DNA from 2 places in the Nocardia sp. NPDC004278 genome. Region 2 is predicted to be linked to the other one. Evidence: riboswitches for the same ligand, from Rfam matches in the RefSeq annotation. Region 2 holds a riboswitch; the other holds the start of a gene.

Region 1 (15,107 bases), on a different contig from region 2:
ATTCCCCGTCGCGCAGGTACGGGTAGGTGTTGAGGGTGACCGTCAGTGTCAGCAGGGCGATTTCGGCCGCGGCGACCTGTCGGCGGTTATCGATGACACCCCATTCGGCGACCTTATTGGTGCCGACCATGATGATGATCAGGCAGACGCTGATCATCGCCTCGATGAGATAGCTGAACCAGTACAGCGGATCGCCCGGCCCGCCCGGTGCGATGTTGTGCTGCACATTGACCGCGGACCACAGCATGCCCGCCGCCACCACACCCGCCAGCGCGCGCAGTGACCATCCTCGATGCCGGTACAGCGACGCCAGCTTGGCATGCGGGCTCGACTCCCGCCGCTGCGCCGCAATTGCCTTGCGGGCTACCAGTAGATCTCTGATATCGGCCTTCTCGATCGCTTCGGTGGTATGCCTTGCGCGGTCGGCCGCGGCGGCCGCGGCCTGAACCTGTTTCCATCGCTGCGCGCGATCCTCGCCGCGAATCTTCTCGGCGAGCTCACGTTCGGCGATCAGCTCGTCCTCGGACAGCGCCTCGGTGAGCGCAGGATCGAACTGATAGGCCAGTCGTCCTCGGGCCCGCTCGACCCGCCGCGCGAGCTGTCCGACCTCGTCCTCGATGGGATGTTCGATGGTCAAATCGACTCCCCGCGGGAGAGATTCAACGGCGGACAAATGATCACGCGTGGGAACGGCACCAGACATTCATAGTCGATGTACCGTTGCCAGCGAAACTGTCAATTTGCCGTCGCTGGGTTGTGTCGCGGCGCGCCGCGCGCGACACACGCATCGCAGGTTTCGATTTAACGACGATTTAGTACTCGCGGACGCCGTCCCGCGGCGCGATGACCACGCGGTTGAACGGCCTCGGTGCGCTGCGAACCGAATGTTTGCCGCCAGCAAACAGCCCGACCAGTCGGTTCATTCAACGGGTGTCGACATAGTCGGGCGTGTCGCCGCCAACCGGTCGATAGGTCATGCGAATTCGGATCTCCGCCTCGGGCAGGCCACGAACGAATGCGGCGAGATCCGTTGACATACGGCCATCCTCCAGCTGCGTGGCCGCGAAAGTTTGCGATCAGGCCGCGGCCGAGAGCGCCTCGCGCCAGTGCCAGGTGTCGGTGTACTGATGCAGGGCGAGCAGCTTGCCGTCGGCAATATGCCAGATGTGGGCGAATTCGGCGGTGACATGCTTGCCGGTGGCGCGGGCCGTGCCGCGATAGTGGCCGGTGACGATGACGGTGTCGTACTGGCCGTCGAACCACTCTTCGGCGAACGGGGCGATCGCGAAGTCACGGAATACCGGCCCCCAGATGCCCGCGAGTGCCGCTTCCGGGCCATGTGCCTGGGTGATCTCGACGCTGGGCATTCCCGGGGCCACCCAGCCTTCGAAGCGCGGATGCAGCGCCGCCAGAATCGCGGCGGCATCACCGGATTGTGTTGCTTTGTAGAACTTGTCGACTACATCTCGATTGCTCATGAGCCCATATTAGAAGGATCATTCTAAATCAACCAGAGGGCAAGGCCGGTGATCCGCAGCACAGCGGTGGCTCGCCGACCCGAGCACAGGGCGGGGCTGGATGGCTACGCTCGGTTGGATGATCCTTCGCCATGTGACCGTGGATTGCGCCGATCCGTATGCGCTTGCGACGTTCTGGAGTGCCGTCACCGGATGGCCGATAGCCGAGGAGGACGGGCCGGGCACCGATGAGGCCCTGGTCGAATCACCGTCCGGAGTTCCCGGCCTCTTGTTCATCCGAGTACCCGAGGACAAGACGGTGAAGAACCGGATCCACTTCGACTGGATGCCCACCGAACGCAGCCGTGACGAAGAGGTGCGCCGGATCCTCGACCTGGGCGCGACACTCTACGAGGACCATCGCAGCGCCGATGGGCTCGGGTGGGTCACGCTGCTGGATCCGCAAGGCAATGAGTTCTGCGTCGAGCGGAGTGCGGCCGAGCGAGCGGCCTGACTCAGCGCCGAACTCCCGAATCCGTTGGCGCGGTGCGGATTCGGGATCGCAGGGCGAGGACGCCGATGGCGGAGCCGATCATGGCGAGGCCGACGACCCACAGTCCGGCGCGCTGGGTGCCGGTCAGATCTTTTAATGCGCCGGTCACGTACGGTGCGACGAACCCGCTGACATTGCCGATCGAATTGATCAGGGCGATACCGCCAGCCGCGGCGGCACCGGAGAGGAATGTGCTCGGCAGCGCCCAGAAGGTGGGCAGCGCGGCGAGGACACCGACCGCGCATACGGTGACCGCGACCATTGCGGCGAAGGGATTGCCCAGATACAGCGCCGCCGGAATCGCGAGCCCGCCGACCAGCGCGGGCAGCGCCACATGCCAGGCCCGCTCGCCCGTCCGGTCACCGTGCCTGCTCCACACGACCATGACAACGGCGCCGATCACATAGGGGACCGCGTTGATGAGCCCGCGTTGCACCACCGAATAGTGGGTGCCGTACTGCTGTTGGAATCCGGTGATGATGGTGGGCAGGAAGAACCCGAGCGCGTACAGGCCGTACACGATGCCGCCATAGATGAGGGCAAGGCCGAGCACGCGCGGATGGGTGAGGGCCTTGCGCACCGTCCAGTGTTCGACGCGTGCCGCCTGCTCGGCGTCGAGTTCGGCGGTCAGCCAGTCCCTTTCCGCCGGTGTCAGCCACTTCGCCTGTGCGGGTCGGTCGGTGAGGAAGAACCAGGTGACGACCGCGAGCGCGATCGCGGGCAGTCCCTCGACCAGGAACATGAAACGCCAGCCGCTGAGTCCGAAGACACCGTCGCCGTACTGGATGATCAGACTCGATACCGTCGAACCCAATGCGGTCGAAATCGGCACCGCCGTCATGAACAGGGCGACGATTCTCGCGCGCTGGGTCTGCGGAAACCAATAGGTGAGATACAGCAGGATGCCGGGGAAAAATCCGGCCTCGACCACACCCAGCGTGAATCGCAGGATGTAGAGCCAGGTCTCATTGGGCACGAACGCCATGGCGGTGGCGACCGCACCCCAGCTCACCATGATCCTGGCGATCCAGCGTCGCGCCCCGAAGCGGTGCAGTGCCAGATTGCTCGGCACTTCCAATACGAGATAGCCGATGAAGAAGATGCCGGAGGCGAATCCGAACGCCGTTTCGGTCAGTCCCAGATCCGATTTCATCCCGCTGGGTCCGGCGAATCCGATATTGACCCGATCCAGGTAGTTGATGAAATACAACAGCCCGAGATACGGCACCAAACGAATCGTGACCTTGCGCAACGTCGCGCGGGACACCTCGGTCGTTCCACCCATCCGCGCACTCTCGACCCGGATCCGGTTCGGAGTCAAATCCCCACGCCCGGCGATACCGCTCGAATGTTCGATAACGGAAGCCGACCTGTCATGTGCGCGGACCCGAGCGTTCAACCGGCAACCGTACCGTCGGGGACAGAGGCGAACGGAGATCACTATGCTCGATCCGCGACTTCGGACCCTGTGGCTGGCGAATGTGGCAGCGGGCGCCGCGGCGGTCACCGTGCGAACTCCGCGCTACGCGCACCCGAGAGTCGCCGATTCCGTTCGGGTGCGTCGGGATTCGATGGTGGCCACCGACCTCGAGGTGGTCACGGTGACCGATCGCTCGGCGATCCTGACCTGGACCACGCGCGCCCGCGACCGCTACGGGCGGACCCGCCCGGTACCCGCCGATACCGAGGTCAGGATCGCACCGGTCGACGGCCGGTTGTCGGCGCGGCCGCACTTCCTGGACTCCCGGCCGACCGCCTACCACTACGCGGAACTCGACGGACTCGAGCCCGGCCGCACCTACCGGTTCGAGGCCTATTCGGACGGGCGCCGCGCCGTCCCCGCCCGCACCCTGGTGACCCGCCGCGCCGGAACACCCGAATCCACTGGCACATTCACCACCGCTACCCCGCCGCCGGGACGGCTGCTGCACACCATCGCACTCGCCAACGATGTGCACTACGGGGAACACAGCAGCGGCCTGGTCGTGGCCGGACTGCCCACCGGTCTGAGCCACGATACCGAGCATTATCCGGACTTCATGCTGACGGCTTTGCTCGATGATCTGCGCCGACCCGACCGCGCGGCCGATCAGCTGATCGTCGCGGGTGATCTCACCGATACCGGTACCCTCGAACAGTGCCTCGGCGTGCGCAAGCGGCTCGACGGGTGGGGTGTCCTCGGCCGCGATTACTTCGTCTGCCGAGGTAACCACGATAAGCCGGATGCGCACCGAATCGACCACTGGGGCAAGGTATTCCACGCCCGCCAGCGCCTGGTCGAGCATCGTGTCGGCGAACTGCGCATGATCGGCCTCGACACCACCCGGCTGCGCGGATCCGGCGGCACCATCGTGGCACCGCAATTGGCGCATCTGCGTGAGGTGCTCGTGGCCGACTCCGACCGGCCCACCCTGGTCTTCGGCCACCATCCGGTGACTTCCCATGCGGCGGTGAGCAATCCGGGCGGCCCCGGATTCGTCCTCGACCGCACGAATGCCGCCGCCCTGCACACCCTCTATCGCAACACCCCGGGCGTATTCCTGCACCACTGCGGGCACACCCACCGCAATCGCCGCAACCGTCCCGACTCCGGTGTCGATGTCGAATTCCTGGAAGTCGCGGCCACCAAGGAATATCCGGGCGGCTATAGTCTGCTGCGCCTCTACGAGGGCGGGTACACGGTCAACTTCTACAAGACCCGCACCGAATCCGCCCGACGCTGGAGCACCCGCACCCGCCGCCAATACCTCGGCCTGCACCCCGATCACGCACTCGGCAGCTGCGCCGACCGCAATCACGTCGTACTCCGCGACTTCTCCGGTCTGCGGGCTGGCCGGTAGTTACGAGCGGCGTGGCTTCCACCGCCACCGGTGTGCACAAACGTGCTCGGTGCTGTATACGGGAACGGGCGCGATGTTCAGTGCGGCCGATTCGGGAGAGGTTGGGAGCCGATGGGTGTTGGTGGTCTTCGATTGGCCTCGGTTATCGCCGCCGCGGCTGTGCTCGGGAGTGGGTCCATCGCGGCCGGAGTTCGTTCGAACGCGGCACCGGACCCGATCATTGCCAACGGTTCGGTGTTGGCGTCGGTGACGACCGAGGATGGGTCGAGGATTGCCGCGGTCGATATTCGTGATGCTCGCAATCTGACATTGACGGTGTATTCGGGGGCGATGGGCCGGGAGCTTTCGGTGCAGGTGCAGCGGCCCGCGGATACCGGTGCGGCGCGGCCGACGGTGTATCTGCTGGCCGGGGTGGATGGCGGCACCGATGGTTCGACGTGGGCCACGAAGACCGATGTCATGCGGTTTTTCGGCGATAAGAACATCAATGTGGTGCAGCCGATCGGCGGGGCATACAGCTACTACGCCGATTGGCGTGCGGTGGACCCGGTGTTGGGAGTCAATAAGTGGCAGACGTATTTGACTCGCGAGTTGCCGCCGTTGATCGATGCGGCGCTGGGGACCAATGGGCGCAATGCCATTGCGGGGATCTCCACGTCCGGCACATCGGTGCTGTCGCTGGCGATTTCGAGTCCGGGGCGGTACAGCTCCGTCGGTGCGTTCAGCGGGTGTGCGCAGATCAGTGATCCGGTCGGGCAGGCGTTCGTCGAAATGTCGGTGCGCAAAGGGCACGGAGATCCCGTGAATATGTATGGGCCGCCCCAGGATCCGATGTGGGCGGCCCATGATCCGTATGTGAATGCCGAGGGGCTGCGCGGGTTGAATTTGTACCTGTCGGCCGGGAGTGGAATGCCGGGCCCCTATGACAATCCCACCGATCCGCATACCCAGACCCCAGCGGAAGGTGGGCTCCCGCTCCAGGTGACCATGGGCGGCGCCATCGAGGGAGCCACGGCCTGGTGCACCCGCAATCTGCGAGACCGGCTGAATCAGCTCGGCATTCCCGCCACCTTTGATCTCGAACCCACCGGCACCCATTCCTGGGGCTATTGGGAACGCGCGCTGAAGGATTCGTGGCCGGTGCTCAGCAATGGGCTCGGCGATATCTCCTGACTCACTCGTGCGCACCGCAGCAGCGCGTATCCACGTGACCGATCGCGGACAATCGGCAGAAGCACGAGGCATCGATCGGCACATCCGCCACGGCCGTGGCCAATTTCAACTGCTGGGCGATGATTCGGGCCTCCCCGGCCTTGCCGAGGCGCACCAGGCATTCGTGATAGCCGTGCAGACTCCAGACATTGCCCGGATGTTGGCAGGCGCGCGGCAGGGTGTCATCGAGCCCGAGATCGGCTCGGTAGACGGCCTCGGCCTCGGCAATGCGGCCCTGTTCGAGCAGTAGCGCAGCGTAGGCGTGCCGAGTCGGCTGCATCCAGCCCCACGGTTCGTCGTAGGGCAGATTGTCGTCGAGGTCGATGCCGCGGCGCAGGGCTTCGAAAGCGCTGTCGTAATTGCCCTTTCGGTACTGGAGTTCACCGTCGAGCATGGCCGCGGCAATGGCGAGGATATCGCGGCAGGTGTTGTTGAAAAGGGTCCGGGATTCGGGAACCCGGTCGACCGCGGCGAGGAAGTGGCGCTGCTGCTCATCGGCCTCGGCGACGCGGTTGGTCGCGGCGTAGGCGACGCCCTTGGCGTAATGCAGCATCGCGACGGTGACGCAGTACAGCTCTTGATCTTTCGGCAGCGCCAGATCGATGATCTCGGCCCATTTCCCGAACCGGATGAACGTGTGGACCCGCATCGACAGGAAGCCCTCCAGCCAATCCGCCATCGGCGGCGACTGCACCCGCAGCAGCTCCTCCGGAATGGAATTCTCCAGCTGCGCAACGGTTTCCAGCGCCACCCGAGACTGCCCGAGGAACATCGCGCCATAGATTTTGAAGTGATAATTGTGCGCGCGGTAGAGAGTGTAGAAGTTGATCTCCCCCGCCAGCCGGACATACTTCTCGTCCGCGGCGATCGCGGCCGAATTGGCGGCTACCACCGCACGGTAGTCACCACAGAGCACATCCAGATGCGACGGCATGTGCTCGAGATGACCCGCATCGGGCACCAGACCACGCAGCCGATCCGCCACCATCAGCGCGGCTTCCGGCGTCGGCGACATCTCCATCAAATGGATGTATAGATGCAGCACGCCCGGATGCCCGCGCCCCTCGGCGGTCCGCAACGCCCGCTCCAGCACGGCCTTGGCCTCGAGCGTGGCCGCCCCGTCGGCGGGCGCACCACTGCGCTGATCCCACAGCGCCCACGGCGTCTGATTCATCAGCGCGTCGGCGAACAGCGTCGCGACCTCGAGATCATCCGGAAACCGCTGGTAGACGCCGCGCATGGCCGCGGCATACTCGGCATTCCAGACCGACCCATCCCCATCGGGCACCTTCGCCGGATACCGCGCGGCCAATGCATCGATCAGCGCACGCTCGACCTGCGAGCCCCCGAGTTCGGCGGCCTTGCGGGCGGCGTCATGGGTCCGCGCGACCGTATCGGCCAACTCCGTAGCGTCGAAGAACTCCCACGGCTTGTTGTAATTCGGCCCCAGCGCATATGCCACCCCCCAGGCGGCCATAGCGCACCCCGGATCCAGCTGTGCAGCCCGCTCGAAGCACTGCACCGCCTCCTCATGGTTGAAGGCATACGTCCAGATCAGCCCGCGATCGAACCACCGCTGCGCGGCAGCCGACGCCGTCGTCACCGGCCGCGCATAAGTTCCGAGATCGTAGTAGTCCACGGCCATTCTCCCGGGCTCGGATATGAGTGGATCTCAGCCTTCTGGACGATTATGCGCCCCGCGACCACTGATCGACGCCGCCCACAGTTCTGCCCGACGATCGCTGCGGCCTCAGCATTCGACGACGGCGACCGCGAGGCCGCCCTGGGAGGTCTCCTTGTACTTGTCGAGCATGTCGGCACCGGTTGCGCGCATGGTTCGGATGGCCTGGTCGAGGGAGACGTGGTGGATGCCGTCGCCGCGAACGGCCATTCGGGCGGCGGTGATGGCCTTGACAGCGGCGACGCCGTTGCGTTCGATGCAGGGGATCTGGACGAGGCCGCCGATCGGGTCGCAGGTAAGGCCGAGGTTGTGCTCGATGCCGATTTCGGCGGCGTTCTCGATCTGGGCCGGGGTGCCGCCGAGTACGGCGGCGAGTCCGGCGGCGGCCATGGCACAAGCCGCACCGACCTCGCCTTGGCAGCCGACTTCGGCGCCGGAGATGGAGGCGTTCTCCTTGATCAGCTGGCCGATCGCCCCTGCGGTCAGCAGGAATTCGATCACGGCGTCCGCGCTGTCGGTGACGAACCGCTGAATATAGTGCAGCACAGCGGGAATGATGCCGGCCGCGCCATTGGTCGGTGCGGTGACGACGCGTCCGCCCGCCGCGTTCTCCTCGTTGACAGCCATCGCGAACAAGGTGACCCATTCCATCGCACGCAGCGGATCTGTTTCATCGGCTTCGAACATCAGGCGATCGTGCAGTGCCGCTGCCCGCCGCCGCACACTGAGCGCGCCGGGCAGGACACCGCGCGTGGTCATGCCACGTCGGACGCAATCCTGCATGACGGCCCAGATATCGAGCAGCTCGGCACGGATGTGATCCGCACTGCGCCAAGACATTTCGTTCGCCAGCACAATGGCGCTGATCGGCTGGCACGCCGCGAGAGCGAGCAGGTCGCGCCCCGAACAGAATGGCTGCGGCACGGCCACGACCTCGGCCGGTCCAGCGATCTCGTCCTCGTCGAGGACGAAACCACCTCCGACGGAATAGAACTGGCGTTCAGCGAGCACGCATCCGACATCGTCGAGAGCGCGGAACAGCATGCCATTGCTGTGGAAGGCGAGTTTGGTCCGCCCGAGCAGTTCGATGTCCTCCTCGATGAGGAAGCCGATCGGGTGCACGCCGCCCAGGTGCAGCATGCCGGTGGCGCGCACGTCGGATGTGGTGCGCGCCACCACCTTCGGCTCGACCACCTCGGGTCGTTCCCCCGACAATCCGGTGACGACCGCCTCGATACTGCCGTGCCCGCGCCCGGTCGCGCCGAGCGATCCATACAACTGCACCCGTACGGCAGCCGTATTGTGCAGCACCCCATCGGATTTCAGCCGATCGATGAACCGCGCCGCCGCCCGCATCGGTCCCACCGTATGCGAACTCGACGGCCCGATGCCGACCCGGAACAGATCGAAAATGCTGACCGTCATGCCGTACCGCGCAGACCCGGGTACAGCGGAAACCGGCGTACCAGCGCATCGACGCGCTCGGTTGATTCGGCGATGGACTGCCCCCGCAGCAGCGCCACCGCGATGATATCGGCGACCTCGGTGAACGCCTCGATATCGAACCCGCGGGTGGCCAGCGCTGGCGTACCGATCCGCAGTCCCGAGCTGACCATCGGCGGGCGTGGATCGAACGGAACGGCATTGCGGTTCACCGTGATGCCGATGTCGTGCAGCAGATCCTCCCCCTGCTGACCGTCGAGTTCGGAATCACGCAGATCGACGAGCACCAGGTGCACATCGGTGCCGCCGCTGACGACATTGATGCCCGCCGCCCGGCAGTCCGTGGCGAGCAACCGTTCGGCGAGCAGGCGCGCACCGGCGAGAGTGCGCTCCTGACGTTCCCGAAACACCGGTTCGCTTGCCATTTTGAACGCGACGGCCTTGGCCGCGATCACATGCTCGAGCGGCCCGCCCTGCTGTCCGGGAAAGACCGCCGAACCCAGCTTCTTGGCCAATTCCTCGACCGCGAGAATGAATCCGCCACGGGGTCCGCCGAGCGTCTTGTGGGTTGTCGAGGTGACGATATGCGCGTGCGGCACCGGCGAGGGATGCAGCCCGGCCGCGACCAGACCGGCGAAGTGCGCCATATCCACCATCAAATACGCGCCGACTTCATCTGCGATGCGGCGGAATTCGGCGAAATCGAGATGGCGCGGGTACGCGGACCACCCCGCCACGATCAGCTTCGGCCGGTGCTCGTGGGCGAGCCTGCGCACCTCGTCCATATCGATGAGATGGTCCTCGGCCCGAACGTGATAGGCCGCGACGTCATAGAGCCGCCCGGAGAAGTTGATCTTCATCCCGTGCGTCAGATGACCGCCGTGATCCAGCGCCAGCCCGAGGATGCCGTCACCGGGCCGCAGCACCGCGTGCATTGCCGCCGCATTCGCCTGCGCCCCCGAATGCGGTTGCACGTTCACGTATTCGGCGCCGAAGAGCCCGCGCAGTCGCTCGATCGCCAGCGACTCGATCTGGTCGATATGCTCGCACCCGCCGTAGTAGCGACGCCCCGGATATCCTTCGGCGTACTTATTGGTCAGCACCGATCCCTGCGCCTGCATCACCGCGAGCGGCGCGTAGTTCTCCGATGCGATCATCTCCAGCCCGCGCTGCTGACGGTCGACCTCCCGGTCCACCAATTCGGCGACGAGCGGGTCGAATTCGCGCAGTGTGGCATCGAGTTCGGTTCGGATAGCGGAGTCGGCCATGAGGAGCCTTTCGTCGACGCGTGCGCGTAGGTAGCTCCTCCCGCTCTGTCCAATGGCCTGAGAGATTCACGCACCCGGTCGGTGCGTTTGCCCCGTCGGCGAGTGCGCGTGCACTGCTTTCCAGAGTTGCCTGAGCGCAGCGGTACTGGGGCCTGAGAGATTCCCGGGAGGTGTTGCTCCTTCGGCTTCCACATACGGTGTGGAGATCTCCCGCTGCACGTCGAACGGCGGATATTCGGTTTCGCAAGAAGCAAGTTGCGTAGAACGCAACACGAAGCTCTATACGCAACTCAGTATTGGGCCATCCCACCCCCATGTCAACACGGGAAGGCAACCGAGATCAGACAGATTTCGATCCCACCCGGCGGGGGAGGTCAGCGCAGGTAACCGAGGCGGCGGCTGATATCGGCGGCGCTGGCGATGGTCAGTTGGGCGACGTCGGCGAAGCGGTCCGGACTCAGGCGGTAGGCCGGACCGGAAACGCTCAGTGCCGCAACGACGGCACCGGTGCTGTCGTAGACCGGCGCGGCGACGGCGTTCAACCCGATCTCCAGTTCCTCGCGTACATCGGCCCAGCCGTTCTCGCGCACCGCGACGAGTTGTGCGGCGAGGTCGGCGACCCTGGTCAGCGTATTGGCGGTGAATGCCTCGAGTTTGGCGCCGACGCGCTTGCGCATCTCCCCCGGCTCCAGATCCGCGAGCAGTACCTTGCCGCTGGAGGTGGCGTGCGCCGGACAACTCTGACCGACCCAGGATCGCAACGCGATCGAACCCGGCCCGTGTGCCTCGGCGATATTGATGATCCGACTACCGTCCAGCACAGCGAGATTGGTCGTCTCACCGGCCTCGATCGCCAGCGCGTTGCAGGCGCTCTGACTCTGTCCGACGAGATCGACCTGGGCACTGGTGGATCCGGCGAGCCGAACGATCGAGAAACCGAGCCGATACTTGCCGCGCTCGGACAGTTGCTCGACGTATCCCCGCGATTCCAGCACGGCGATCAACCGCGAAACGGTAGATTTGTGGACGCCGAGTTCGGCGGCGATCTCCGTGACGCCCGCCTGCCCGAGCTTGGCAATGATCTCCATGACCAGCAGCGCTCGGTCGACGGACTGCACCGCGGCCGTCCGCCCGTTGTCCTCGACACCTTGTTTCGCCATGACAATCGCCATTCTAGGTGGTTGTGGCTCCCATGCTGCCGACCCGTCGTTGCACCGCCGCGATTTCGCGCAGGGCGTCGTTGAGCAGGCTCCGATTCAACGGCGAGAGTTCCGACATCATGACAATATCGCCGGGACTGTGCCCAGCCGACAACTGCTCGACCTGATGCACCATCCGCAGGCGCTGCAACATGACGAAGACCTCGGTCAGCATGGTGACATCCCGATCGGTGAGCGCACCGGCACTCGCCGCCGCCGCCAATCGCACCGGGGTGGACGCCGAGGTCACGCCCGCCGCCAGCCCACCCCAGCGCGCCAGGTTGACGATCGGCGCCAGCGCATGGTTCTTCAGATCGAAGGTGCCGCCGCGCCGGGACAGCACATCGCGCAGCGACCGTGTCCGCACCCGTCCCGATAACGCGTCCAGCAGTTGCAGCCGCAGCGCATTCGGGTGTTCGGCCCGCATCCGCCCGAACGCCGCTGGCACGGTATGCAGCGCGGCGTCGCCCCACACCACCCGCCCGTCGATGAGCAGCGACGACAGGATCAGCCCCCGATCCTGCAGCGGATCGTCGAGCCAGCCCTCGGCGGCCCGCGCCCATTCGGTGCGCGACCTGGCGAACTTCGGCTTCGCGGCGATGGCCCCATTACTGTCCGCGGGTAGCCCGCAGGCATCGAGAATCGCGTGCACGCGCGCCGCGACAGCGCGCAATTGCCCACTGGCCGAGGATAATTCGTCGGACCACGAGAGCGCGCTGTCGACATCCGATGACGGCATGGCCTCCCGGCGCGCGACGCTGCCGAGGATCAACCAGGCGAATCCGTCACCCGGTGCATCCGCGAACTCCGCCAATGCCAGCTCGAGCGCCTTGCGGACCACCGAGTCGATGACGACCGAGAGGATCCCGCTGGTCGCCGAGGCCTTGGTGCCATTGCGGAACAGGTCGACCACCGTCGCCGTGATCTCGCGCGCGGCCCGCTGCAACTGGGCCGCATCCGTGGCCGCCCCGATCGAGCGACGCAACACGAAACTCTGGCGCGCCGATGCCGCGAGCAGGTCCGCGTCCTCGAGCACGCCGAGCACCTCGCCCCGTCGCGAGAGCACCGGCATATGCCGTAGCCCGCATTCGAGCATCTCCATGAGCACGGTCTCGGCGGTCAGATCGGCGGTGACTCGACGGGCCGGTGCGCTCATCACCCGGGAGATCGGCACGTCGACCGGAAGTCCGGCCGCCACCACCCTCGTGCGCAGATCGCGATCGGTGAAGATGCCGAGTTCGCCGTCCTGCAACCGGATCAGCACGGCGGAGACGCGCTGCTCGGTCATCCGGACAACGGCCTCCCGAACACCGGTGTCCGGTGTCACGAAAACCACTGTGCCGGAAACCAGTTCACCGACCGGGCGGTTACCCAGCACGGATGCCACCGGGGTCCGATTGCCCGATACCGTCTTCCACGCCGACGAGGCGAGGAAGGCGAGTCCGTCCGGTTGGGCGAACTGCTCCCGGACCAGTACGCCGGGCAGCCGGATCAGCACACTGGGTTCGGTTGCCCGCGCGACGAATTCGGCACTGCCACCGGTCAGCAGCGGCACGTAGCCGAAGATGCCGCCGGACTCGACGGTGTCGATCGTCGCGCCACCGTCGTCGCCCCCGCCAGCGTCCCCCGCCTGAACGACGGAACCCGAGCGCCGCCGACTCGTGGGGTCGGTGCCGGTGCCCTGCAGCGTGACGGCACCCGTCCACAGCATCCAGACGTCATCGGGCACCTGCGTCGAGTAGTCGGCGATCACCTCGCCGACGGCGAACTCGTGCAACGACGAAGCCGCCGCGAGCTTGTCCAGCTCGGGCGGCGTCATCGATTGGAACGGCGCGTGGTCACCCAGAAACGCCGCTAGCTCGCCCTCCGGCACCCCGGACTCAGGTTTCCCTGATCAGGTCCGCGCACTTCTCTGCCATGGCCATGACAGTAATGTTGGGGTTGACGGCGGGCAATTTCGGCATCGCCGAAGCGTCGACTACCCGCAGTCGGGAGACGCCCTTGACCCGGAGCTCCGGATCGAGCACCGCCATCGGATCGTCGGGCGCACCCATCCGCGCCGTTGCCGCCGGGTGGTAGACGGTGTTGTGGGTGGCGCGAATGTAGTCCAGCAGCTCGTCGTCGGTGACCGCCTCCGGGCCGGGTGCGAGTTCTCGCGCGATCCACTTCCGCAACGGCGCCTGCTCGGCGATCTCGCGTGCCAGCCGGACGCCGGCGAGCATGGTGCGTTCGTCGTGGCCGTCCGGATCGGTGAAGTACCGCGGGTCGACCTTCGGCCGATCGCGGAAGTCGCGGGTGCGCAATCGGACCGTGCCGCGCGAACGCCCCTGGGTGACATTGGGTGTCAGACAGAAGCCGTTATCGGTGGTCGGGTAGCCGTGCCGCAGCGTGTTCATATCGAACGGCACGCTGCCGTAATGCATCATGATGTCGGGCACGCGAAGCGATTCGTCCGAGGTGGCGAATACCCCGATCTCCCACCACTGGGTGGAGGTGGCGATCATGGGTTGCGCGGCTTCCCAGAACACCAGACCTTCGACGTGGTCGTCCAGATTCGAGCCGACACCCGGCGCGTCGACCCGCACCGGCACCCCGATTTCCCGCAGGTGGTCGGCGGGCCCGATGCCGGACAGCAGCAATAATTTCGGCGTATCGATCGCTCCGGCGGTCACGATGACCTCGCGCCGTGCGGAGGCGGTGTCGTAGCCGGTGAGATCGGGCCGCTGATAGCGCACACCAGTTGCGTTGCGTGCCTCGTCGAACAGGATCTCACTGACCCAACATCCCGTGCGCACTACAAGATTGGGCCGCGAACCGAGAATCGGATGCAGATAGGCGTGCGACGACGACATCCGTGTCCCGTCCTCGCTCGCATTGATCTGGAACCATCCGGCCCCGTTGCGCACCGTTGTGCCACGGTTGAATTCGACGGTCGGCAGTCCGGCCAGCGCCGCGGCTTCGAGGACGGCGACCCCACACGGATCATTCGGCGGGATATCCCGCAGCCGCACCGGCCCGCTGCGACCGTGCTGCTCCCCCGGCGCGTGATTGTTCTCCAACCGCGCGACATAGGGCAGCACCTCGGCCGCACCCCAGCCTTTGGCGCCCATCGCCGCCCACTCGTCCAGCCCCTCGGCGGGCGGCCAGAACGCGATGCACGAATTGTGCGAGGAACACCCTCCGAGCACCTTCGCCCTGGCATGGCGCAGATAGCTGTTGCCGCGTTCCTGCGGCTCGACCGGATAGTCCCAGTCGTAACCGGAATCGAGCAGGTGCATCCACTGCGCGAGTTCGAGGATATTGCGATCGCCGACGTCGGTGGGACCGGCCTCCACCAAACACACAGTCACATCCGGGTTTTCGCTGAGCCGCGCGGCGAGTACGCAGCCAGCAGTCCCGCCGCCCGCGATCACGTAGTCGAAGACCGTGTCAGACATCGGAACGCACCTGCGCC
Region 2 (15,107 bases):
GCCGGTGCGGGCGGTCCGCGCATCGGCGGCTTCGGCCTGCTCACCCCGAAGACCAGGACCATCTGCGCCGTCGGCGACCTCTACTGCGCCGCACCACCCACCGATTTCGCCACCCGCTTCGCCGGATTCCTGGCCCAGGCCTCCGATCCGGATCCGGCGCAGCTGTGGCGCTATCAGCAGGAGGCGGATGTGATCATCGACGACCTGACGGCGGCCGGGGTGGTCGCGCTGATCCAGAACCAACTCGCCGATCCGGAAATGAACGAACGCAAGCAGGAATTCGAGCGGTTCTATAACTCGTTCGTGCACCAGAGCTACCCCGCCTATGTCGTGGATTCCGATGGCGCGACCGCCACTACATGGCTGCGGCAGTGGCTGGTCGGCCTGGCCTGAAAAACCCGTCGCCAGCGGTGGGCAGGCTGTGCCACCATGGATTTCGATGATGATCACCCGATACCGCTGGTGATCGAAGAGCTTCGGAAAGGAGGAGGCGGCCGTGACCATTGTCGTATCGAGCCAGCGTCGACATGACGCGCGCATAGAGCGGGTAACCCGCCGCCTCCCGGCCGGTAACTGACCGACCGCCGCCTCCTCCCGATTCGCTCGCTCTCCCCCGAAACATGGTGATTCCCATGACGTTCCACCGTGCCACCGATCCGGTGGTGTTGACTGTCGACAACTGGATACACACCCGAGTACTGGTGCTCAATGCCAGCTACGAGGCGCTCACCGAGATCAACGCCGAACGGGCCGTGGTGCTGCTCATCGACGGCGCCGCGGAGTCGATCGCGCACCGGGATCCGCACTTCCCGATTCGGGCCGAGCACCTCGAGCTCGCGCTGCCGGAGACGATCCGCTTGCTGCGGTATGTCTACCTCGACCGCGTAACACGGGTACACGACGGCAGCCGCGCGACATTGGCCGGTGTGCTGCGCCGCGACAACCACCGCTGCGGCTACTGCGCGTCCTGGGCACGCACCGTCGACCACATCCGGCCACGCAGCCGCGGTGGTCCGAACACCTGGAACAACCTCATCGCCGCCTGCGCGCCGTGCAATTCGATCAAGGCCGACCGCACGCCGGAGGAGGCGGGCATGCGGCTGCTGTGGGAGCCGAAGGCGCCCAACGATATGGCCAAGCGACAGCAGCGGATCTGGAAGCAGCTGGCCGCCACCTGAGCCGAGAGAGAAAGGAGAGGGCTCGAAATGACCGTCGAATTGGAGATCAATGCAGTTGTCGATCTGACCGACCTGCTCCCGCTCTCGGATTCCCGGGAGTGGCATCGGGCGGCCTGCCGCGGCGACCCGAATCACGAGGCGTGGTTCCCCTACCCGTCGCAGGACTTCGCGTACGCGCGTGAGGTTTGCGCTGGCTGCCCGATCCGGGACGCCTGCGGTGAATTCGCCGCGCGCACCGGACAGTCCGGTGTTTGGGGCGGGCACGAGTTCGATCGCGGACGGATGATCCGGCCCTAGTCGGGGCCGATTCGCTCGACCGACCCGCAATCGGTCCCGACGGCCCGTCACGCCGTGCCGATGCACCCATCACCGGGAGCACCGGCACGGCAAATCACGCGTGACCATACACTGATGCCCGTGGGCACACATCGCAGCGGAACCAGGTCCCGGGGCGTCAGCAAAGGTCCGGTTATCGCAGTGATCGCCGTTCTGCTGCTGGTCGCGGCGGTCTTCGCGTTCTTACAACTCAGCGATCGCGCGGCGAATCGCGACAAGTCGGCCGCGGCCGAGTGCAAGGAAGGTCCGTCGACGCTGTTCGTCACCGTCGATCCGGAACTCGCCGACCCGGTGCGCGCCGCGGCCGACCGGTACAATGCGACCGATCCGAAGGTGCGCGATCACTGCGCGAAGGTGGTGGTTACCCCGCAACCGTCCGCCGCGATCGTCGCCGGATTCACCGCCGGCAAGCCGTGGAACGGCGCGCTCGGACCGCAGCCCGGACTGTGGATCGCCGATTCGATGCGCTCCATCGAATCCATGCGCGTGCCCGGCCTCATCGAGGGCACTCCGGCACCCGTCGCGCTGAGTCCCATCGTGCTCGCGGTACCCGATGAGCTACAGCACGCATTCGAACAGGCCAAGATCACTTGGGCGGATCTGCCCCGGCTGCAACAGGGTTCGCTCGACGATCTCGGGCTGTCGGGCTGGGGTGGACTGCGGATGGCACTGCCCTCCGGTGATGCGACCCTCGCCGCGGCGGCCGCGGTCGGCTCGGCGGTGTCGGGTACCGATCCGCTCAGTGACGAGGCCGCACAGTCCGGTCAGGTCGTCGCCGCGATATCCGGGCTCGCCGCCAAGGCTCCGCAGGCGGCCGATACCGCGGCCGCGCTGGCCGGTCTCGGTGGCGCGAATTCGACCGTCCATGCCGTCGCCGCTACCGAACAGCAATTGAAGGCGCTCGGTGGCACTTCCACATTCCGGCCCGCGGGAACCGCACCGGTCGTCGATCATCCGGCCGCGCTGATGTCGGGAGCCTGGGTGGACAAGACGCAGAATCTGATCGCGTCGATATTCGCCGACTACCTGCGTGCGCCCCAACAGTCCGCGGCCTTCAGCGCCACGGGATTCGCCGCGGCCCCGGCGGCCGCCACACCCGCGCCGTCACGGACCGCACTGGACAAGGTGCGTGCCACGCTCGCCAATCCTGTGCTGGGAGTGCAGGCCACGGTACTGCTCGATGTCTCGTCCTCGATGGGCACTACCGATGGATCCACTACCCGGCTCTCGAATGTCCTCGGCGCCCTACGCTCCACGGTGAATGTGATGCCACCGGACTTCGGACTCGGCGTCTGGACCTTCGGCAAGAATCTGGATGGGACCAAGCCGTACAAGATCCAAACTCCCACCGCGGCCTTGAGCAACGAGCAGCGCACCGCACTCGATACGGCGCTGGATGCGGTGCAGCCCGCCGATTCTCGCCCGGACCAGGCCTACCCGGCACTGCTGGCCGCCTACCGCGCCGCAGTCCAGGGATATACCGCCGGACGCACCAATTCGATCCTGCTGATCACCGATGGCCCCGACGACGACTCCACCCTTACCGGAGCCAAGCTGCTCACCGACCTGACCGCCGCCACCGACCCCGCTCACCCGGTCCGTATCGATGTGATCGTCATCAACGGCAATGGCACCGAAACCCTGCAAACCGCCGCCCAGCACACCGGAGGCACCTACACTCGCCTCTCGACCTCGGACGACATCAGCTTCGGAACCGCGGTGGTACACGCGCTGACGACACCGTGAGGGCTGCGGTGAGTCCTGTTGTCCCGTACGGACTTCTCCGACGCGGCGGCCGGCACACACGGAATCCCTTGCCGCCCCGACGGTGAACCGAGGCAGGCAGACTCAATGGGTCGGCACTCGCACCAATGCACCGGATTCCATTGCCACCCAGATGGCGCCATCGGGACCCACGGTAAGTCCGTGCGGCTCAGCACCGGGGAGTTCGTATTCGGTGATCTCACCGGTCGTGCTGATTCGCCCGAGGCGGTTGGCCGCCCATTCCGTAAACCACAGGGCGCCATCGGGTCCGGTGGTGATGGCGTGCGGGCGAGCGGCGCGGTCCGGAAGCGGGTATTCGTTGATCTTGCCATCGGTGGTGATGCGGCCGATCTGGCCCGCGGCGATCTCCACGAACCAGAGAGCACCGTCCGGGCCAGCCGTAATGCCAACGGGCATGGCGGCTTCGGTGGGCAGCCGGTGCACGCTCAGCGTGCCCGCGGTGGTGATCCGGCCGATGGCGTTGCCCTGGTTCAGGGTGAACCACAGGGCCGCGTCCGAGCCGGATGTGATCATGGCGGGCATGCCTTCGACCGGGAAGGTCGTCACCTCGCCGCTCAGGTCGCGGCGGGCGATCCGGTTCGCCTGCAGTTCGGTGTACCACATCGCGCCATCAGGGCCGGTGGTGATGCCGTACGGCGAATCCGCTTGGAAAACAACGATTTCACCGCTCGACGTGACCCGCCCGATCCGATTCCCGCGAAACTCGGTGAACCACAGGGCATCATCCGGCCCCGTGACGATGACGGTCGGCTGTCCGTCGGCCGGATCGAGCTGGATGGTCTCGACTTCGCCTGCGACACAACGCCCGATCGCGCCCCGCGATACCAGTGTGAACCACAGCGCACCGTCCGGGCCGGTCGTCAACCCGTAGGGCGCACCGGAAAGCTCAATCAATCTGTTCCACTCCGATCTGTATTCCGGCGAACCGGGCCCGCAGCGCCCGGTCGTGCGTCACGATCACCAGCGCACCGGTGTAATCACGCAGCGCGCCTTCCAATTCCTCGACCAATGTCAGCGACAAGTGGTTGGTCGGCTCGTCGAGCAGCAGCAGGTCGTACTCCCCCACCAGCAGTTCGGCCAGCGCCAGCCGGCGCCGCTGCCCCTCCGACAGTGCGCCCACCGCAGTATCGAGCGCGTCCCGGTGGAACAGTCCGGTCGACAGCAGCGCCTCTCGACCGTGCCCATAGGTCTCGGCCACCGTCGGCTCCGGATCGAAAACCACATTCTGGCGCAGATATCCGACGCGGCCACGCGCACTGTTGTAGATCTTGTCCAGCAGTGTCGACTTGCCAGCACCGTTCGGCCCATGGATGAGCACCCGATCCCGCGGCCCGAGCGTCAGCGCACCGATCTCGAACGATGCGGTCCGTCCGGTCCCGAATCTACCGCGAAACCGCAACGGCTCGGGCGGCCGCCGCACCGGATCATCCCGGAGCCTGCGCAACCGCTCCGCCGTCTGCCGAACCCGCGAAGCCACCGAACTCTGCACCCGACCGGCATTGCGGTCGTAGGCCATCTTGTTGTTGTCCTTCATCGCCCGCCCCACCGCGACCCGATGTGCCGTCGTATTCGCGAATTCCTCGAGTCGCGCGATCTCGTCCTGCCATTGGGCATATGCCTGCTCCCAACGCGCCCGCGCCGCGGCCTTTTCGGCGAGGAAGCCGCTGTAGCCACCACCGAATCGGGTGATGCCACCGTCCTCGACCTCAACGATCGCGGTCGCCATCCGGTCCAGGAACGTCCGGTCGTGCGAAACCACGACCACGGTCCCCGCATGCGTCCGCAGCCGCTCCTCCAGCCAGACCAGGGCCGCCGCATCGAGGTGATTGGTCGGCTCGTCCAGCAATAACACCTCGGGCGAGGCGGCGAGCAGACATGCCAGCCCGAGCCGGGCCTGCTCGCCCCCGGATAGGCTCGACAACGCACGCTCGCGTTCGATATGGGCCAGACCGAGTCCGTGCATCGACTTGTCGACCCGAGCGTCGGCCTCGTACCCACCCCGCGCCTCGAACGCCGTGAGCAACTCACCATAGGCGGCCATATCCTCGGCTTCCGCGGCCTCGTACATCCGCTGCTCGAGCTCACGCAACTCGGCCAGCGCCAGATCGATGGCCTCAGCAACACTGCGGCCGGGCACCGTCTGCGCCAGATGTCCGATGCCGCCCGCCGCACGCACGGTGCGCTCGCCGTCATCGAAACTCTCGATGCCTGCCAGGATCCGCAGCAAAGTCGACTTGCCAGAACCGTTTTCGCCAACGATGCCCGCCCGCTCGCCGGGCCGGATGGACAGCGTGACGCACTCGAGGACGACTCGTTGTCCATAGGACTTCGATACGCCGCGCAGAGTCAGTTGGGTGGTCAGATGGCTCTCCAATCGCTACTTGTGTAGCTTTAAGTTAACAAGCCCTTCCAACTAATGCAACAGGAGTTGCCTTTGGAGACGCAGAGACGCCCCGGCGGCCGGAGCGCCCGCGTCCGCGACGCAGTCCGCCAGGCCACCCTGGCCGAGCTCACCCTGCGCGGTTATCCGGGCCTGACCGTCGATAACGTCGCGCAACGCTCTGGTGTGCACAAGACCACCGTGTACCGCCGCTGGGGCAGCCCCGAGGGACTCATTGCCGACGCCCTCGAACTCGCGGAGAACGAGCCGTGGCCGATTCCCGATACCGGCTCACTCGACGACGATCTGCGCGCCATCACCGACCTGGTGCGCACCGGATTCGCCGACCCCGACGCCGGACCTGTCGCGAGTGCGTTTATCGCTGCGGCAGTGCAGAATTCCACGGCAGCCGAGGCCCTCCGGCACTTCTACGCGGTCCGGCACACACAGTCCGCCGAGGTCGTTCGCCGCGCGATCGCCCGCGGCAACCTCCCCGACACCGTCGACGCCGAGGAGGTAATTCGCTTCGCCGTGGCGCCGATCTACTACCGCCTGTTCATCACTCACGAACCGGTGACCACGCAAGACACCCTCCGCGCGGCCGATGCCGCACTGGCCGCTGCGCGCGCGGGCGCGATCTGAGGGCCGATCGGGGCACAGCGGAGCACCGTACAGTGCAATGATGACCCGGTGACTTCCTGGCTTCCGCTTCTCAGCTCGCTCATCGTCGCCGCCGCGGCGCTCATCGGCGTCCTGATCAACAACCGGACGAACCGCAACGCGATCACCGCAGCCGACGAGCGCAACCGGACCACACTCGATGCGGCACAGCGCAATATCGAGACAACCCACACCGCCGCGCAACACAACATCGACAACGCCAATGCCGCCGCAGAACGCCGCGAACAGGATAAATGGCGACGCGAATCGATCCTGACCGCGATCTCCTCGGTACTGCTCGCCGCCGCCGACGTCCGCCAAACCCTGTGGGACACCCTCGATTGGAAGGCCGAATCCGTCGAGGAGGTGGACACTTTCGGTAAGGAAGTACAGCAGAGCATCTCCGCATGCAACGGCTACATCACCCGACTGCGCGTGCTGTCGAACCCCAAAATCCCACATCGCTGCGAAGATCTCCTCCGCACCCTCACCGCAGCCCAGAGCATCACCGTGCAGCGCCTCAAGGTCGAACTCGACGAGGAGGCAACCATGGACGATGTCAACGCCATCCGCGCACTGTGGCACAAGGCAATTGCCAACACCGTCCAAGACGAACGGGCCGTCATCGACGCAACCCGCGCGGAACTAGGAATCGAAGCCCTCAGCGAGATCCCGGAACTCGAACCCGAGGCCACACCGGACCCGGCGTAAACCCCGCGTGGGGCGGCTCGGATTCCGGTCGAAATACCACGATGGCCGCGCAGATCCGGCAAACCCGCTGCCCCACAGCAACATCACACCCGAACCCCTCACCCGACCATCAGCCCCTCGGTTGCCGGTCGAAAACGAGGATGCCGTCCTCGCGAAGATGACCGCCACATGGCCACGCCCAGCGCCGCGCCACAGCGATCCGACCTTTACCGAGCTGGATCGCCTCGGCGTAAGCGCGGTTCGCATGCACTACGACGCTCGCGAGCATGATCCGAACTCGTCCCAGCCCGCAGCCGCCCCTCGAGACCCCCGAGCACCACTGCGTCGTGTCCCCGCGCTGCGCGGTCGAGGGCTTCATTGACATGTCGTGAGAACATCCCGGCTCGCGAATGTCAGACCTGGTCAGACCGCGTATTCGAGCAGTCCGGAAGCGATCGCCTATAGACAGCCGCTATCGGTAAGTATAGACTTACGGTTCGTGAAGGCTTACCGAAATGCCGCGTTGGACGCGCTTGGGGATCCGACGCGGCGGGCGATCTTCGAACGGCTCGGGAAGGGGCCGTGTGCGGTTGGCGAGTTGGCCGATGAGCTGCCGGTCAGTCGGCCCGCGGTTTCCCAGCATCTGAAGGTGCTGAAGGAGGCGGGGCTGGTGGTCGACCAGGCGGTGGGGACCAGGCGGGTGTATCGGCTGAACCCACAGGGAATCGACGGGCTTCGGGTGTACTTCACGCAGTTCTGGTCGACGGCCATGTCGGCCTTTCAGGACGAGGTGAACCGGCAGGCAGCCGACGCCTCGAGAATGGAGAAGCCATGACACAGCAGTTGAGCGATAAGGAAGTTCGGGTCGAACTCGTCGTCGATGCGCCGATCGAGAAGGCCTACGACGTGTTCACCATTGGGATCGACAGCTGGTGGCCGCGTGCGCACCACATCGGCAAAGGTGAACTGGCGCAGGAGGTTATCGAACCGCAGGAGGGCGGACGCTGCTTCGGCAGAGAGGCCGACGGCACCGAATGCCCTTGGGGCACGGTACTCGTCTGGGCTCCGCCGCGGCATTTCGCGTTCTCCTGGGAGATCGGCCTGGACTGGCAGCACGAGACGAATCCGGACCGCGCCAGCCGCGTCGATGTCACGTTCGAGTCGGTGACGCCCGAGCGCACCGCGGTCACCCTGGTGCACTCCGGCTTCGAGAACCACGGCGCGGGTTGGGAATCCATGCGCGACAGCGTGCAAAGCGAGGGCGGCTGGCCCGATCTGATCAACCTTTACGGCAAAGCGGTTGCCGCACAATAGAAGCGGTTACCGAGCCGCACCTGCAACGGGGTCGAGGTGCGGCTCGGCAGCCGTCAGTACGCGTCCAGCGGCGGGCAGGAGCAGACCAGATTGCGGTCACCGTAGGCGCCATCGATGCGACGCACGGCTGGCCACACCTTGCCGCGCGACGGATCAATACCGTGCGGATACACCGCGATCTCCCGGCTGTACGGGTGGTCCCACTCCCCGACCAGACAGGCCGCGGTATGCGGCGCACCCCGCAGCGGATTGTCATCCACCGGCCACACTCCCGCGGCGACCTGGTCGATCTCGGCCCGGATCGCGATCATCGCGCGAATGAATTCGTCTAGCTCCGCGAGGTTTTCACTTTCGGTGGGCTCCACCATCAGCGTGCCAGCGACCGGGAAGCTCATGGTCGGCGCGTGGAATCCATAGTCCGCCAGCCGCTTTGCCACATCATCCACGGTGACACCGGTCCGCTTGGTGATATCACGCAGGTCGAGAATGCACTCGTGCGCGACCATCGAGTTCTCGCCGGTATAGAGCACCGGGAAGTACTCGTTCAAGCGGCGCGCGATGTAATTGGCCGATGCGATGGCGGTCAACGTCGCCGTGCGCAGACCATCCGCACCCATCATCCGGATGTAGGCCCAGGTGATCGGCAGAATCGAGGCCGAACCGTAGCGGGCCGCCGACACCGCGTGCGAAGCCGACTCCAGCGGATCGCCCGGCAGGTACTTCGCCAAATGCGAACGCACCGCGACCGGGCCGACACCGGGACCGCCGCCGCCGTGCGGAATGCAGAAGGTCTTGTGCAGATTCAGATGGCTGACATCACCACCGAAGCGACCGGGACGGGCAAGGCCGACCAGCGCGTTCAGGTTCGCCCCGTCGACGTATACCTGGCCACCGGCGTCGTGCACCAGTGCGCACAGCTCGGCGACCTCGTGCTCGTAGACACCGTGCGTCGACGGGTAGGTGATCATGATGCAGGCCAGCCGCTCCGCGTGATCGGCGATCTTGGCGCGCAGATCATCCAGATCGACGTCGCCGTTCGCACGGCACTTCACGACCTCCACCCGCATGCCGACCATGGTCGCCGAGGCCGCGTTGGTGCCGTGCGCGCTGGAGGGAATCAGGCAGGTATCGCGGTGCGCGTCACCACGATCGAGGTGGTAGCGCCGAATCGCCAGCAGTCCGGCGTATTCACCCTGGCTGCCCGCATTCGGCTGCAGGCTCACCGAGTCGTAGCCGGTGATCGCGGACAGCCAGTTCTCCAGATCGGTGATCACCTTCAGCAGGCCGGGCGCATCCTCGACCGGCGCGTACGGATGCACGCGGGCGAAGCCGGGCCAGGTGATGGCCTCCATTTCCGCGGTCGCATTGAGCTTCATGGTGCAGGAACCGAGCGGAATCATGCTGCGGTCCAGCGCGATATCCTTATCGGAAAGCCGCCGCAGGTAGCGCAGCATCGCGGTTTCGGTGTGGTAGCTGGTGAATGCCGGGTGGGTGAGGAAGTCCGAGGTACGGGTCTCGACGGAGACCGCCGCCGCGGGCCCGTTCGCCTCGGAAGTCAGTGCGGTGCCGAAGGATTCGAGTACGGCGGCGACATGAGTCTCGGTGGTCGCCTCATCACAGGCGACACCGACGTGGTCCGCGTCGACCAGTCGCAGGTTGATACCGCTCGACTTCGCCTTCGCCACTACGGCTTCCGCGCCACTGGGCACCCGCACCAGCAGCGTATCGAAGTAATTGTCGTGCACCACGGCACCATCGAGTCCGGCCGCAATGGCCGCCGCCCGCCGATGCACGCGCCGGGCGATCTCGCGCAGTCCATCGGGTCCGTGATAGCTCGCGTACATCGCGGCCACAATCGCCAGCAGCACCTGCGCGGTACAAATATTTGAGGTCGCCTTCTCCCGGCGAATATGCTGCTCGCGGGTCTGCAGTGCGAGTCGATACGCCTGATGGCCATCGGCATCCACCGACACCCCGACGAGTCGACCCGGCAGCTGACGCGCATGCGCGGCGTGCACCGACAGATATCCGGCGTGCGGACCGCCGAACCCCATCGGCACACCGAAACGCTGTGTGGTGCCGAAACATACGTCCACACCCTGCTCCCCCGGCGGCGTGATCAGCGTCAACGCGAGCAGATCCGCGCCGACCGCGACCAACGCGCCCCGCTCGTGCGCCGCCTCGATCACCGGCCGCCAGTCCACGATCCGACCCGAAGCGCCCGGAACCTGAACCAGCACACCGAAGTACTCGCCATCGGGCAGTTCACCGCCGGACAGATCCGCCTCGACGATCTCGATTCCCAGCGGTTCGGCGCGGGTGTGCAGCACGGTCTTGGTCTGTGGGAACAGATCATCGGAGATCAGCAGGCGCGCGGAGGTGGACTTGCCAGCCCGGCGCAGCAGCGTCATCGCCTCGGCGGCGGCGGTGGCCTCGTCCAGCATGGACGCATTGGCCACCTCCATCCCGGTCAGATCCGAGACCATGGTCTGGAAGTTGAGCAGTGCCTCGAGCCGCCCCTGGCTGATCTCGGGCTGATACGGGGTATAGGCCGTGTACCAGGCGGGATTCTCCAGCAGGCTGCGTACCAGCACCGGCGGGGTCAACGTGTCGTAGTAGCCGAGCCCGATCATCGAGGTGGCGACGGTATTCGAATGCGCGAGCGCGGCCAGTTCGTCGAGCACTTCGTGCTCGGTCGCGGCGGGTGGCAGCACCTCGAGTCCGGAGCCGTCCAGAATGCTCGCGGGTAGTGCCGCGGTGGCGAGCTCGGCCAGCGAGCCGACGCCGACGACGTCCAGGATCCGGGCGAGTTCATCCCGGTCGGGTCCGATATGACGGTCGGCGAATGATCGAGTCACGACAAGCTCCCAAGGTCGGGCGGGTCGACCAACGGCGGTCGACGGATACCGGCCCTCCCCCTCTGTCGTGGAGCCTGAGAGATTCGGATGCCGCGACGCAGGTGCCGAGACCCCTTTCCCCATGGGCGGGCAACCGCCGCGTTGTGCGGAGTTGCCACTTTCCAGAGACGTCGAAGCCCGTACGGTCCCTTTTGCCTGAGAGATTGACGGGGAGGTGCTGCTCCTTCGGCGCCCGAACTCTTGTGAAGTCCGGAACTCTCCCGCACGGCGGCGACGCACCGTCAGTTTATGCCGCGCGCGCAACGAATGACGCCACCAGACCCCGGATGGGCGTGTAGCGCTCATCACTTCGGCCGGACAGACGAGTGCCCGCCGCCACAGCGACGGGCACTCGACAAATCGATCCCTAGCCGGTCTTCCGGTTCATCCGAGCCTTACGGCGGAAGGACAGCTCATCCTCCGGCCGCTCGCTCGCGCTGCCGCTCACGGCCCGCTCGGCCGGGAAGTTGGCGATGGCTCCGGTCAGTTCCCGCATGGCGCCGCTGACCGCGATTCCGAAGACGCCCTGCCCACCCTGCAGTAAATCGACTACCTCCTCGGGCGAGGTGCACTCGTACACCGAGGTCCCATCGGAGAACAACGTAATGCCCGCCAGATCCTGCACGCCGCGACTGCGCAGATGGTCGACGGCGATGCGAATGTTCTGCAACGAGATGCCCGCGTCCAATAGTCGCTTCACGATCTTCAAGACGAGAATGTCCTTGAACGAATACAGGCGCTGGCTGCCCGAACCCGCAGCCCCACGGATGGACGGAACGACCAATCCGGTGCGCGCCCAGTAATCGAGCTGCCGGTAGGTGATCCCGGCCACCTGGCACGCGCTCGGTACGCGGTAGCCCACCAAATCGTCGGGCACCGAATCATCCGGGAACAGGCCTGGCTGTACCACATCCTGCGATTGCTCTGCCACTGACCACTCCCTTGCTTCGCCGACGCCTAGCCTCATCGATGACCCGGCTCCGTCACGACCAACGACCGGCCGTAACGGACGTGGCCCAACTATCGAGATTACTCCCTGTGATTCTCCCGGGAGCGGCATCGTCGGACCAAACGCGACGCGCGGTAGGAGTCTCGACCTCTACTTCACCTCTAGAAGAAAGAGCTCGACCAACCGACCGCCCTGGCGCAGCGGCTCAGCTGTCGGTGGCCTTGAAGTCGTCCGGCGAAACGGATTCGAGGAACTCCTTGAACTTCTCCACCTCGTCCTCGCGCTCGTCCGGCATGACCAGCCCGGCCTCTTCGAGCACCGGCTCCTCGGCATAGATAGGACAACCCACCCGCAAGGCGATCGCTACCGAATCCGACGGCCGGGCCGAGATCCGCAGATCGTTGTCGAAGACCAGATCCGCGTAGAAGGTGCCCTCCTGCAGATCAACGATCCGCACTTCCTTGAGAGTGTGCCCGAGGTCGGCGATCAGGATCTTGATCAGATCGTGGGTCAGTGGACGGATCGGGGTCACCCCCTCTTGTTCGAGCACGATCGCGGTCGCCTCGGCCTGCCCGATCCAGATCGGCAGATACCGGTCTCCGGAAACCTCGCGGAGCAACAGCACGGGCTGGTTCTGTGGCTGCTCGACACGAATGCCGATAACGCGCATCTCACTCATCGCACTGCCTCCCAATGACTCGCCGGCCGCCCGGCATGACCGCTGCAGGGCTCGCCGTACTCACGAGTCTAAGCGAACCGCGAGGCGTCAAGCATTCCGTGTGCACAGCCGAAATCGGCGTGTTGCCCGTCTGGAACGCAAAGTGAAACCCGCCGGAAGCCTCAGCTGCCGAGCGAAGACCGCACCGAAGCCTTCACCAGACAGGTGTGCAGCGTCAGCGACAGCGCCGCGAGTTCGCGTACCGTCTCCTCCGCGCGGGCCCGCGCACCGGCGTCGCGGCTCTTGGCGATCGGGGCCGCAATCTGCGCCACCAGCGCGGCCTCACGATCCGCGGCCAGCTTGAACGCGCGCAAATGCCGTGCCTCCAGCCCGAATTCGGCCATCGCCTTGGCGGTCTTGGCCAGCGTCACCGCGTCCGCATCGAAAAATCCCGCGGCGCCCGGCGTGATCAGATTGGCTCGAACCAGGTCGGTAAGGAATTTCTCGTCGATCTCGGCCTGGGCGAGCAGATCCGCGCGGGTGAGTCGGATTTCGTGATCGAATCGCAGCTCGTCGGGCGAGATCTCACCGGGTACGACACCGAGTTTGCGCGGCGCCGCGGTCCGGGGCGCGGTATGCGCCGAAGGTGTTGCGGTGGGCGCGGAGTCGGGCAATGAATGCCCGGCCTCCGGCGCACCGCTGCGGCCGGAGTGCGCCCGGGCGCGGGCTTCCCGCACACCGAGCGTCGCCGCACCGCTGTCGATCGCTTCGAGCTGTTCCTTGATCACCTTCAAAGGCAGGTACTGATCGCGCTGTGCGGTCAGAACGAATCTGAGCCGTTCACAGTCCGCGATCGAGAACCTGCGATAACCCGACGGTGTGCGCTCGGGTCTGATCAGCCCCTCGGCCTCGAGGAAGCGAATCTTCGAAATGGTGATGTCCGGAAAGTCCGGTCGCAGCAGGTCCAGCACGGAGCCGATCGACATGCCTCCGCGAGCCCACTGCGCCGCGCCCGTCATAGCACCGAGTCTTTCATGACACAGCGTTCTTCCCTGTCAACACCGTCGACACGCATGATCCGTGCCGCAGGAGTCACAGGCTGCCCGCACCCGCCGATGACTCGTTCACCTGGGCCCGTGGTCCGGTGAGGAACACGAGGCGGAACTTGCCGATCTGTACCTCGTCACCGTTCTGCAGCTCCGAGGAGTCCACCGGCTCCCGGTTGACGTAGGTGCCGTTGAGGCTGCCCACATCGACCACCTGGAACGAATCGTCGTCCTGCCGGAACTCGGCGTGCCGACGGCTGACGGTGACGTCGTCCAGGAAGATGTCACTGTCGGGATGGCGCCCCGCCGACGTGGTCGGCTGATCGAGCAGGAAGCGCGAGCCCGCGTTCGGGCCTCGCTTGACGACCAAGAGGGCTGCACCGACGGGCAGACCCTCGACCCCTTGGACCGGCTGTTCGCCGGTCACCTCAGCGGAGCGCGACGCGTCGACCTCGTTCAGGAAATCCGCGCGGAAGACCGACGTCGTCTCGGCCGCGGTCTCCCCGTAACCCGGGTCTTTGTTCTCGCTCACCGTTTCTCTCCTCCTCGAACCTGATTATCCATGCAAGCAGGTGCTGCCTTTACCGCCACGACCTGGGGATCCTGACGCTAGAACACCGGCTGCCAAGCACCGGCACATCTGTTGGCTTTGACCGTACCCTGCCAGGGCGTACCCGTGCAGGTAGAACCGGGAAGGCTTGGTCAGCCCCCGATAACTCCTTGATAACCCGCGGCATCCAGCAGTGCACCGAGTGCCGCATCCGTGCTGGCCTCGTCGCTCAATTCGAGCTCGAAGATCCATCCGTCGCCGTAGGGATCACTGTTCAACGTTTCCGGCGTCGACGTCAGATCCTCGTTCACCGCAACGACTTTCGCGGCGAGCGGGGCGTAGATGTCGGAGACGCTCTTGGTCGACTCCACCTCGGCGATGCTGTCCGCCGCGGCCACGTCCTTGTCCACATCGGGCAGCTGCACGAACACAACGTCACCGAGTTGAGACTGGGCGTAGTCGGTGATACCCACCCGAACCCGGGTCGGGCCGACCCGCTGCACCCATTCGTGTTCCTCGGTGTAGCGCAGATCCTCGGGGGTCTGGGTCACAGGCCGTCCTTTCCTCGATCGGCAGATCGTTGTCGAGCGACCTGCGGGCAGTCGCCACTGATCGTTTCGAGCGACCCGCAACAGGTCGCTACGGGTGTACAAGGCAACTCTAA

The links. Region 2 has a riboswitch for glycine ahead of gcvP (aminomethyl-transferring glycine dehydrogenase). Riboswitches for the same ligand answer to the same signal wherever they lie in the genome.
Region 1: linked by a shared signal. The riboswitch ahead of ACWEO2_RS16320 (serine hydroxymethyltransferase) and the one ahead of gcvP (aminomethyl-transferring glycine dehydrogenase) in region 2 are both predicted to bind glycine.

Annotation. Positions count from the first base shown of each region.
Region 1 covers NZ_JBSGEQ010000009.1:93,755-108,861, forward strand. The annotation lists gene ACWEO2_RS16280 (hypothetical protein) at 1-637, opposite strand, end outside; gene ACWEO2_RS16285 (nuclear transport factor 2 family protein) at 1,077-1,478, opposite strand; gene ACWEO2_RS16290 (VOC family protein) at 1,597-1,971, shown strand; gene ACWEO2_RS16295 (MFS transporter) at 1,973-3,295, opposite strand; gene ACWEO2_RS16300 (metallophosphoesterase) at 3,453-4,850, shown strand; gene ACWEO2_RS16305 (alpha/beta hydrolase) at 4,962-6,023, shown strand; gene ACWEO2_RS16310 (tetratricopeptide repeat protein) at 6,025-7,707, opposite strand; gene ACWEO2_RS16315 (L-serine ammonia-lyase) at 7,813-9,168, opposite strand; gene ACWEO2_RS16320 (serine hydroxymethyltransferase) at 9,165-10,454, opposite strand; glycine riboswitch at 10,490-10,584, opposite strand; glycine riboswitch at 10,585-10,677, opposite strand; gene ACWEO2_RS16325 (IclR family transcriptional regulator) at 10,829-11,614, opposite strand; gene ACWEO2_RS16330 (putative nucleotidyltransferase substrate binding domain-containing protein) at 11,628-13,472, opposite strand; gene ACWEO2_RS16335 (GMC family oxidoreductase) at 13,534-15,090, opposite strand; gene ACWEO2_RS16340 (APC family permease) at 15,083-15,107, opposite strand, start outside.
Region 2 covers NZ_JBSGEQ010000001.1:62,970-78,076, reverse strand. The annotation lists gene ACWEO2_RS00355 (cutinase family protein) at 1-393, shown strand, start outside; gene ACWEO2_RS00350 (HNH endonuclease) at 633-1,178, shown strand; gene ACWEO2_RS00345 (WhiB family transcriptional regulator) at 1,206-1,475, shown strand; gene ACWEO2_RS00340 (VWA domain-containing protein) at 1,596-3,260, shown strand; gene ACWEO2_RS00335 (Vgb family protein) at 3,363-4,193, opposite strand; gene ACWEO2_RS00330 (ABC-F family ATP-binding cassette domain-containing protein) at 4,186-5,673, opposite strand; gene ACWEO2_RS00325 (TetR/AcrR family transcriptional regulator) at 5,734-6,321, shown strand; gene ACWEO2_RS00320 (hypothetical protein) at 6,370-7,050, shown strand; gene ACWEO2_RS00315 (ArsR/SmtB family transcription factor) at 7,529-7,864, shown strand; gene ACWEO2_RS00310 (SRPBCC family protein) at 7,861-8,343, shown strand; gene gcvP (aminomethyl-transferring glycine dehydrogenase) at 8,397-11,201, opposite strand; glycine riboswitch at 11,374-11,474, opposite strand; gene ACWEO2_RS00300 (MerR family transcriptional regulator) at 11,608-12,207, opposite strand; gene ACWEO2_RS00295 (bifunctional nuclease family protein) at 12,395-12,868, opposite strand; gene ftsR (transcriptional regulator FtsR) at 13,030-13,866, opposite strand; gene odhI (oxoglutarate dehydrogenase inhibitor Odhl) at 13,940-14,425, opposite strand; gene gcvH (glycine cleavage system protein GcvH) at 14,596-14,994, opposite strand.